One region of the Arthrobacter sp. U41 genome, then DNA from elsewhere that is predicted to be linked to it. Evidence: riboswitches for the same ligand, from Rfam matches in the RefSeq annotation. Region 1 holds a riboswitch; each other region holds the start of a gene.
The links. A riboswitch is a leader RNA that binds a small molecule or an ion and turns the genes downstream of it on or off. The one in region 1 is predicted to bind cyclic di-AMP.
Positions count from the first base shown of each region.

Region 2: another riboswitch for cyclic di-AMP. It lies ahead of ASPU41_RS09475 (NlpC/P60 family protein); the one in region 1 lies ahead of ASPU41_RS16540 (M23 family metallopeptidase).
Region 3: another riboswitch for cyclic di-AMP. It lies ahead of ASPU41_RS08885 (hypothetical protein); the one in region 1 lies ahead of ASPU41_RS16540 (M23 family metallopeptidase).

Region 1 is NZ_CP015732.1:3,631,082-3,634,347, reverse strand. It holds gene ASPU41_RS16550 (four-helix bundle copper-binding protein) at 476-886, opposite strand; gene ASPU41_RS16545 (TlpA family protein disulfide reductase) at 1,064-1,720, opposite strand; cyclic di-AMP (ydaO/yuaA leader) riboswitch at 1,814-2,002, shown strand; gene ASPU41_RS16540 (M23 family metallopeptidase) at 2,011-2,805, shown strand; gene ASPU41_RS23770 (cytochrome c oxidase assembly protein) at 2,850-3,266, opposite strand, start outside.
Region 2 is NZ_CP015732.1:2,046,276-2,049,541, forward strand. It holds gene ASPU41_RS09470 (M23 family metallopeptidase) at 1-684, shown strand, start outside; cyclic di-AMP (ydaO/yuaA leader) riboswitch at 814-991, shown strand; gene ASPU41_RS09475 (NlpC/P60 family protein) at 1,301-2,044, shown strand; gene ASPU41_RS09480 (HNH endonuclease) at 2,267-2,767, shown strand; gene mobA (molybdenum cofactor guanylyltransferase) at 2,832-3,266, shown strand, end outside.
Region 3 is NZ_CP015732.1:1,907,396-1,910,661, reverse strand. It holds gene ASPU41_RS08890 (sensor histidine kinase) at 1-1,442, shown strand, start outside; cyclic di-AMP (ydaO/yuaA leader) riboswitch at 1,547-1,705, shown strand; gene ASPU41_RS08885 (hypothetical protein) at 1,704-2,456, shown strand; partial or broken gene ASPU41_RS08880 (hypothetical protein) at 2,494-2,732, opposite strand; gene upp (uracil phosphoribosyltransferase) at 2,828-3,266, opposite strand, start outside.

The DNA.
Region 1 (3,266 bases):
GCTGCGTACTGGCCTGACCGCTGACCAGATTACGCCCGGACTTCTTGGCTTCGTGATGACGGCCTTCATGGTTATCGCCGTCATTCTGCTGATGGTGTCCATGACGCGGCGAATCCGGCGTGTCCGCTACCGCGGGCAGCTCAGTGACGCCGCAGAAGCAGGCGGCACCGCAGAGGTAGCGCCGGCTTCACCCGCTGTGAACGCTGAGCGCCCAGGCCCAGGCCCCGAGTAGACGCGGCTGCGGCACCGTGCCTGAAGGGGCTGCGCCGGACGCACAGAGCGTACCCGTTGCCTTACCCGGTCCCTGGCCAGCCTTAATGACCTCAGGAGCCATGCCGGGACCGTTGCCGGGCATCACGTAACCTTATCCGGACTGAAGATGAACTTCCGCCCGGATCTGTCGTGGGCGCATTGTTCAGGCCCGCGGTGTCCGTTGCCTGCCATGCTTTTGGACTCCGGCGCGGATCGCTGGTGATCAGGCCAGGACTGCCAGAAGGTCTGTGCAGGAGGCTTGGCACCTGCGGCAGGCCTCTGCGCAGATCCTGCAGTGTTCGTGCATACCGGCGTGCTTCTCGCATTCCTCGGCGCAGGCGGCGCATGCAGCCCGGCAGGCCTCAAGAACGGTGCGGATGATGTCGGCGTTGGTTCCGGTCCGGCGGGACAGAATGCTGCCGGTCGCGGCACAGATGTCAGCGCAGTCCAGATCCGTGCGGATGCACGTGGTCAGATCGGCGACCATGCTCTCGCCCAGGCAGGCGTCGGCGCAGGCCGTACAGGCCTGGGCACATTGAAAGCATGCGGCGATGCATTCGGCGAGCTTGTCCTTGTCGATTCCACCAAGCTCCCCTGGGTAGGCGTCAAGCATCGCAACGATGTGATGGCTCATGGTGTTGCTCCTGTCGCTGGTGGTGAGGCGGGCAGCGGGCTGGCGCCGGCTGCCCGCCTCCACAGTAACCCTGCCGCCCTTGCACACCAACGGCCCGCCAGCGCGGGCAGTTTCACCAGGGCCTTCCGATGCCGATGCGCTTCTGGGCCCCGGGCATCCGGGGCAACCGATTCCTGGCTAGCCTCCGGCTACGGCGCCGGTGATGAGGGATTTGAGGATGCTTTGATCGGCCAGGCCCAGGATCCTGGCGGCGACCCGTCCCTGTTTGTCGAGTACGAGGGTGGACGGGACCGCCTGCGGTGGTACGTACTGGGTCATGGCCAGCAGGATGCCGCCGTTTTTGTCCTGCATGCTGGGGTAGGTGATTCCGAAGGTCCGTTCGAAGGCGACAGCGGCTTCCTCGTCGCGGACGTTCAAGCCGTAGAACAGGACGTTCTGTGGTTTGAACTCGTTCCAGAGTGCTTCCAGCCGGGGCGCTTCGAGCCGGCACGGGGCGCCTGCGGCGTACCAGAAGTTCAGGACGATCACCTTTCCGGCCCAGTCGCCGGAGTTAACGACCGTCCCGTCGTACTGTTCCCCCGTTACTGCCACCGGCGGCTTCCGCTCGGCGGCGGCATATTCGGTGACGGAGCCGTCCCCGGCGATGTAGTTCTTGTTGTCGCCGGCTTTGGCCTGCTGGGCGAGGGGATCGCCGGAGGCGCATCCTGCAAGAACCGGGGCGGCCAGGACGCCCAGAAGAGCTGAGGACAGCAGACGGCGCCGGGAGAAACCCGGCATTGTCTCCGGAGCCAGGGGAGCGGCGTCCGACGGTGTCGGGAGGCTAGGTTTATGCATGGCTATCCTTTGATAACGGAATTGTAACTTCGAGGCCAGGCTGGATAGAGTTGACGCAATACATACCCCGCACGGGTATGCGTGAGGCCGCTTCGCCAAACCCCGCCGGCGGTCCATGAACTTTCAGTCTTTTGGCGGGGGCGGAGGACCCTCAAACGGCGCCATAGCGCGCCTTGGGGTGAAGCCGGCCCTGTGAGTCCACGCCTGTGGGACGGCTTGCGGGGCGGGCCGGAGATTCCACTCGTCCGAATCCGACAGCTAACTTCGCCGGCGCTGAGAGGACACGCGTTTTGCCTTCCCACCGTATACACGGCCGCCGCCGTGCCGTTCCCACGTCTTCGCCTGCCCAGGGGCGGCGCCGGGCCGCCGTCCTTACGCCCGCCGTCCGGGGAAGCCGCGGGCAGCGGCTGGGCGCGGCCGCGACGGTCACGGGGTTGATTGCCATGACGGTGCTCTCCGCGGCGCAGGCAGATCCGGACCGCTTGGACGCCGACCGGGAACGCCCCGCCGCCTCGGCAACGGCAGTTGAACAGCCGGCGGTCACGGCCGACGCAGGCGCCGGCCTGGCCTTTGACCGGCCCGCCGTCCGCTCCTCACCTGCACCGAGGGCATCACCGGCACCGAACGTCCAGTCGGCCCGGACTCCGGCAACGACCGGGCCGGGCGCTGGCCAGGCTGCGGCGTCCGTTCCTGGCGTGGGGTTGCGGGCGCCGTTGTCCTCCGTGAATGTCAGTTCCCCCTTCGGTCTCAGGGTGAACCCGCTGACCGGGGCATCCGGGGAGTGGCATACCGGGATCGACTTGACCGGGGCCTGCTCCACCGCCGTCTTCGCCGCCGGAGCCGGGACGGTGCTCGAGGCGGGTTGGAGCCAGTACGGCGGCGGAAACAGGATCGTGTTGGACCACGGCAACGGCTTGAAATCCACGTATAACCACCTGGCGAGCATCGGTGTCTCGGTCGGGCAGGTCGTCGCTGGGGGCGCGTTGATCGCCGGTGTGGGGACGACGGGAAACTCCACCGGCTGCCATCTCCATTTCGAGGTTATGGTCAACGGCCGGACGGTCAATCCTGCCGCATTCATCTGAGAGGGCTTTCCGCGGCTCCCGGACAAACGGGGCGGGGGATGGTTTTACGCATCGCTGTTGCCGGGGCGTGTGTGTGCGCCGTTCAGGTGTTCACGGTTCAGTGCTTCCAGCTGATCGTCGGTGAGGCTGTCGAAGGAGATAGCTTCGCTCCGGTCGCTGCGGGCGAACCGGACGAACATCAGGATGATCAGGGGAACGTCGACGATTTCGGCCAGGAACCACAGCAGGTCCCCGGCGAGCTGCTGGTCCCGCAACGCCTCGGGCAGCCAGCCAGGGTGCCCGGCCAGGGCCTGGGTTGCCCCGTCCAGGATCTGCGGACTGATCCGCATCATGATCCCGGGCACGGCGTCGGCGACGAGTTCGATGAACACGTAAATGAATTCGACGATGATGAGCGCACTGACGGCCTTGGCCGGTCCGTCCTCGATGATCGGTACGACCATCAGCAGTCCTGTCAGCGG
Region 2 (3,266 bases), 1.6 Mb from region 1:
CAGGTAACAGAATTTGCTGCCGCCAGCGGCGTTGGGCAAAAGGCCGGCATTGCCCTGGCCGCCACGGGACTGGTCCTCACCGTCACCGTCCCCGCTACGGGCCCTGTTTTGGCTACCGATGCCGGCTCCGCCTCGGGTTCCATCTCGGCCGCGGTCCAGCCGGACGTCACCGCCGCCGAAGCCAAGATCGACTTCAACCGCACCGCCGTCACCACCCAGGGTGACCCGGACGGAAAGCTCAAGCAGTTGCTGAGCGCCCAGTCCGTCGGCTCGATCACCCGGGCAGCCTCCGCGGGCAGCCTCGGAGCACCCCTTGCCCAGTTGAAAACCGCGTCACCCTTCGGATACCGGGTCAGCCCCATCACCGGAGGCTCCGGGGAGTTCCACCGCGGTCAGGACTACGCCGCCCAGTGCGGCACAGGCATCCTGGCTGCCGCCAGCGGCACCGTTACCTTCACCGGATGGCATCCCTACGGCGGAGGGAACCGGGTCGTGATCGACCACGGCAACGGCCTGGAGACCACGTACAACCACCTGTCCTCAGCCAGCGTCAAGGTGGGCCAGCAGGTCTCCCGGGGCGACGTTGTGGCGCTGAGCGGCACCACGGGCGCCTCCACGGGCTGCCACCTCCATTTTGAGGTCATGGTCAACGGCGAAGTCGTTGACCCGACCGGCTGGCTGTAACAAAGCTGATGGGACGCTCTCGCATTCTCGTGACACTCCGTGATCTGAATGTGACATTGACTCTTAACTGCTGTACCGTTTGACCTACGCCAACTTTTCCGAAGTTGGCGCTCTTGAGTGGATTGCCTAACTCTGCCACCGCTCAAGGTCCTTTCGCATTACATCGTCTGGCAGGGGCGGGGGAACCAATTTTGGTCTTCGCAAGAAGGCCTTGGGGTTAAGTCGCAAAGCTTCCCAGGAAGCAGCGCGGCCGGGTGACTCCCATCCGAATCCGACAGCTCACCTCGTAGGCATTGGGAGAGGCTACTTTCGTGTCTTCACGCCACAATGCTGCGCATCACCGCGCTTGCGCGGCTCTTACGAGCCCGCTGAAATCCAACGTCCGTGTCGCCCTTCGTGGTGCCCGGAACGGATTTCGCGCGGCCGACTCAATCTCTGCCGAGTCCGGCCCGCAGGCCAAGCACCTGCACGCAGTTCCCGCTTTTGGCGCGTCTTCGCAGTACACCCTTCGCTAAGTAACCCATTTCGGGGCGATCCGGCGTACCCCCAAGATGCCGGAGCGTCCTCAGCCTGCGCCCAAAAGGCGCGGACCCAGGATCACGAAAGAGAGAACTTAATGACTACTCGTGCAAACGCACGGCACCGCGCCGAGGTCACCAAGACCAACTCGCTGGCCGTCATTGCCAAGGCTGTCGGCGACAACGCCGGCGGCATGGGTCGCCAGGCCGCAGTTATCGCTGCCGCTTCCGGCCTCGTCCTGACCAGCGGTATCGCAGCCAACGCTGCCGAGGCCAACGTCCAGCGGGAATCCACCTCCGCTTCCACGCTCGAAGTCCAGTCGGCCGCCCCGGCGACCATCTCGGCTGCTTCCACCATCGCGATCTCCTACGAGAAGCCGGCTGTCACCACCACCCCGGCCCCCGTTGTCGAGGCCCCGAAGCCGGTCGTCAAGGTCCAGGAAGCCCCCGCGGCGAAGACCGTCACCACCAAGACCGCCAGCACCCAGGTAGGCGCCACCGCGCCCGCCAGCGCCCCGGCCGCGACCATCGCCGCGGCTGCCTACGCCCAGATCGGTGTCGGCCAGGACTGCACCGCACTCGCCACGAACGCCCTGGCTGCTGCGGGCATCAACTACCACGGCTGGCCGGCAGGTTACCTGTCCCTCGGCCGCACCGTGAGCGCCGGAGAGGCACGCTCCGGCGACCTCGCGTACTACCAGAACGGTGGCGCCGGCCTGGCCCACATCGCTGTTTACGTCGGCAACGGCATGGCCGTTCACGGCGGCTGGAACGGCGGGACCACATCCCTGCAGAGCGTCAACGTCGGCTCCGGCCCGGTCTTCATCCGCGTCGGCGGCTAAGACAGCAGCTAAAAGCACCACAAAGGACCCCCGCCACTCGGCGGGGGTCCTTTGCGTTGCCGCAAGATGAACTTCAGCCGGCACAGCCGGCGGCCGGCAAAAAAAGATTCGGTGAAACGGCACCTCCGTGTTTACTCTTGTTTTGTCGATCCATAGCCCGACCATGCAGAGGGCAGCCGGCCCTCGTGCCACTGGCGGGTGCGGCCGTGAAGAGGTATGCGGATGCGCACTCTCGTTCTGAATGCTGGATATGAACCGCTGGCGGTTGTGACCTTCCGCCGGGCGCTCGTCCTTGTGCTGACCGGAAAGGCCAGCGTCGTGGCGGAAGGCGACGATCCTGTCGTCGGGCCGCAGGACGTCCTTGGCCGGCCCTCGGTGATTCTTTTGCACCGTTACATCAGGCCCCGGTACAACACCATAACGGCGGTCAGCCGCCGCGGTGTGCTGCGCCGGGACGGACACCGTTGCGCCTACTGCGGCAAAGCCGCCCACACCATCGATCACATCCAGCCCAAATCCAGGGGCGGTGCGGATTCCTGGGAAAACCTCGTCGCGGCCTGCCTGCGCTGCAACAACGCCAAAGGCGACCACACCCCGGGGGAAATGGGGTGGAAGCTCAGCTTCAGCCCTGCGCCCCCACGGGGAACAACCTGGCAGATCAAGGAGCTGGAGAAGCCGACCCCGGCCTGGGACCCTTTCCTGCTGCCGGAATCAGCTGCCTGAAACGGCCCGCCGCGCCTGGCCATCGGTGCCTGGCCGCCGGCCCGGACCGCGCTAGGCTGGGCCGGTGGAATTTGATGCTGTCATTCTCGCCGGGGGGAGGTCCTCCCGCCTGGGGGGTGTGCCCAAGGGCGGTCTGCTGCACGACGGCGCCACCCTGCTGGAGCGTGCCCTCCGGGCCGCCCGCGGTGCGGCGGCAACCGCCGTCGTCGGGCCCGACCCGGGGAATCTGCCGGAAGGTGTGCTGAGCTGCCGGGAGGACCCGCCGTTTGCCGGACCCGCTGCCGCCATCGCGGCAGGACTCGCCGCCCTCGAACGGCACCGGGGCCGGGATCCCCTTCACCGGACTGCCGCCCCCTATACCCTCGTCCTCGCCTGCGACATGCCACGGGCCGGCGCCGCCGTCCGGGCGCTGCTGGAGGCGGCCGCGGAAGGCGCGCCGGAGGACGGGCTGGCGGCGGTGTCCGCCGACGGACGCCGGCAACCCCTGGTGGGTTTATAT
Region 3 (3,266 bases), 1.7 Mb from region 1:
CCGAGGCCCGCGCCCGCGAGTTTGGCCGCTCCGGCCGCTCCGATCCCCTTGAGGCACGGGGCCAGGGCATCGGCACGCTGAACGCGAGGATCCACGACGACTCGGTCCGCAGCGCCGGCTTCCTCGCCGAGGACGCCTCCCGGGAATCCCTCACCGACGAGGATGACGAGGTTCTCCTTGAGCTCACCCCGTGGAGCGAGCCGGTTGACCGGACCCTGTCCGCCGGAGCGTACCGGCTGGTTGCCGCGGAGACCCCGGACGGCGACGTGATCGTGACCGGGCTGCCGCTCGCGGAAAAACAGAACACGCTGGCCTCCCTGGTCTGGACCATGGTGATCGTGTCCGCCGGCGGACTCGTGGTAATCGGCCTGGCCGGCACGGCGCTGATCCGCCGGACCATGAAGCCGCTCGATCAGCTCTCCGAGGTGGCGACGAAGGTCTCCCGGCTCCCGCTCGATGCCGGAGAAGTCGGACTCGCCGTGCGGGTGCCGGCGGCGGCAGCACATCCGGGAACCGAAGTGGGCAGCGTCGGCCATGCCCTGAACCTGATGCTGGACAACGTCTCCAACGCGCTGGAGGCCCGGCAGACGAGCGAGATGAAGGTCCGCCAGTTCGTGGCGGACGCCTCGCATGAGTTGCGCACTCCCCTGACCGCCATCCGCGGCTACACGGAGCTGATGCGGATGACCGAACATTTCACCCCCGACGGCCAGAAGTCCCTCGCCCGCGTGCAGAGCCAGTCCGAACGGATGACCACCCTGGTGGAGGACCTGCTCCTGCTCGCCCGGCTGGACGAGGGCCAGCCGCTGAAGCTCAGCGACGTGGACCTGACCCAACTGGCCGTCGAGACGGTGAGCGACGAGAAGGTGATTGCCCCGGACCGGATCTGGCACCTGGAGCTCCCGGAGGAGCCGGTGGTGGTTCGCGGCGACGCGACCCAGCTCCACCAGGTGCTGGCCAACCTGCTTTCCAACGCGCGAAAGCACACCGGACCCGGCACCACGGTCGTGACCGGAGTGAAGCGCACCGCGGACGGCAGCGCCGTGGTGACCGTGACGGACAACGGCCCGGGCATCGCCCCCGAGTTCGTGGACCGCGTCTTTGCGCGGTTCACGCGTGCGGACGCGTCCCGGAAGAATCCGGTGGCAGCCACGACGGCGGCACACGGACGGCGGCCGCTTCCCCGCCTTCCGCTGCACCCGCCGCGGCCTCCCCTGGCCGCCTCCGAGGCCGCTGCCGCCGCCACGGGTGCATCCTCCGAGGGAACCAGCGGGCTGGGATTGTCCATCGTGCAGTCAATTGTCGCGGCCCATGGCGGGACTGTCAGCGTGACGTCGGTCCCGGGCCGGACGGAGTTCACGGTGCGGCTGCCGGCGGCCCCGCCCGCCGCGGATGCGGCACGGCTGCGGGTCGGTGCGCAAGGCGCCGCCCCGCCGTCGTGATCTCTGTTATCGAAATGTGACTTAGGCGTCCAAGTCCTGTACGGTTTTTAGGGTGCGTCCATCACTGGGGCCGCATATCCGGATGTACGCCAAGCTCTGCCGCCTCCCGGATTCCGCTGCACCAGGCAGAGGCGGGGGACCCAGAGTTCCCGGGCATTTGCATCTTGCGCCCTTGGGGTGAAGCCGACACGTGAATTTCCGTGCGGCCGGGTGACCTCATCCGAACCCGACAGCTAACTCCGCAGGCGTTGAGAGGCGATCATGACTGATTCCAAGCCACAAACGCGCCCCGACGGCGCCGCACATCCGACCCGCACCAAGCCATCGCGCCACCGCGCTCAACCGGCCCAGCCCGCTTCGGCGCTGTCCCGGATTGCCGGCAGCGTAGGCTCCACCGGCCGCCGGGCCCCGGTTGTTCTTGCCGCCTGCACGGTCCTCGTGGGGGCCGGCGCAGCGGGCCAGGCGTCCGAGACAGCCGCCCACAAGGCCAGCGCGGAAGCTTCCACGCAGGCAGCCACGACGGCGGACCCGTTGACGCACCTCGATTTCGAACGCGTCCGGGTCGCTAACCAGGCCGTGATCCCCGCCGGCACCCCCGCGGCCCCCGCGGCCGAGGAGAAGCCTGCCGAAGCACCCGCCCCTGCTCCTGCTCCTGCACCGGCTGCCGCTCCCGCTCCCGAGCCCGCGCCGGCTCCCGTTGCCATCGATGACCCGGCCGGCGCGCAGGCTTACGCGGCCAGCCAGCTTGGCGCCTATGGCTGGGCCCCCGGCCAGATGCAGTGCCTGATGACGCTGTGGACCAAGGAGTCGGACTGGGAGACGACTGCCACCAACCCGAGCAGCGGCGCCTACGGTGTGGTCCAGTCCCTGCCGGCCGAGAAGATGGCCAGCGCGGGCGCGGACTACCGGACCAACTACCGGACCCAGATCAACTGGGGCCTGAACTACGTCAAGGAGCGCTACGGCTCACCGTGCGGCGCCCTGAACTTCCACTACGCCAACAACTGGTACTAACCGCCGGCACGGCCTGCGGCCCCTCCCCCCGGCGCGTCTAGCCGGGTCGGTGGGGGAAGTACTGCACCGCCCACTTGTTGCCGTCGGGATCGGCGAAATAGACGAAATGCCCCCAGCCCTGGACATCCACGCCGCTGACCTCCACGCCGCTGTCCTTGAGCTGCTTGTGGGCCGCTCGTCGAAGTCGGCGTTGAAGCCCACCTTGTTGACGTAGAAATCCTTCGCGCGGTCCACATCGGACACCGGGACAAAGACAAGTTCAAGTTTCCAGTCCATGGGGCTCAGGCTAGTTCCGGGGGGTCTCTTCCGGAAGGAAAATCTCAAGCGTGTGGAACCGGCCCCGAGGGCAGGTTCCGCACCAGGCGGCCGGGTTAGCCGGCCACGCCGTAGAGCCGGTCTCCGGCGTCGCCCAGGCCCGGCACGATGTAGGACTTTTCGTTGAGCTTCTCGTCGATCGAGGCGAGCACAATGGTCACGTTGGCGTCGGCGAGCTCTTCCTCCAGCTTCGCGAGGCCTTCCGGGGCGGCCAGCAGGCAGATGCAGGTGACGTCGGAAGCGCCGCGCTTGAAGAGGAACTTGATGGCCTCGCGCAGGGTGCCGCCGGTGGCGAGCATGGGGTCCAGGACGAAGATCTGGCGGTCCGTAAGGTCCTCGGGGAGGCGCTCGGCGTACGTGATGATGTCCAGCGTCTCTTCGTCGCGGGCCATCCCCAGGAAACCGACCTCGGCCGTGGGGACCAGCTTGGTCATACCCTCAAGCATGCCCAGTCCGGCGCGCAGGATCGGCACCACCAGCGGGGTGGGCTTGGTG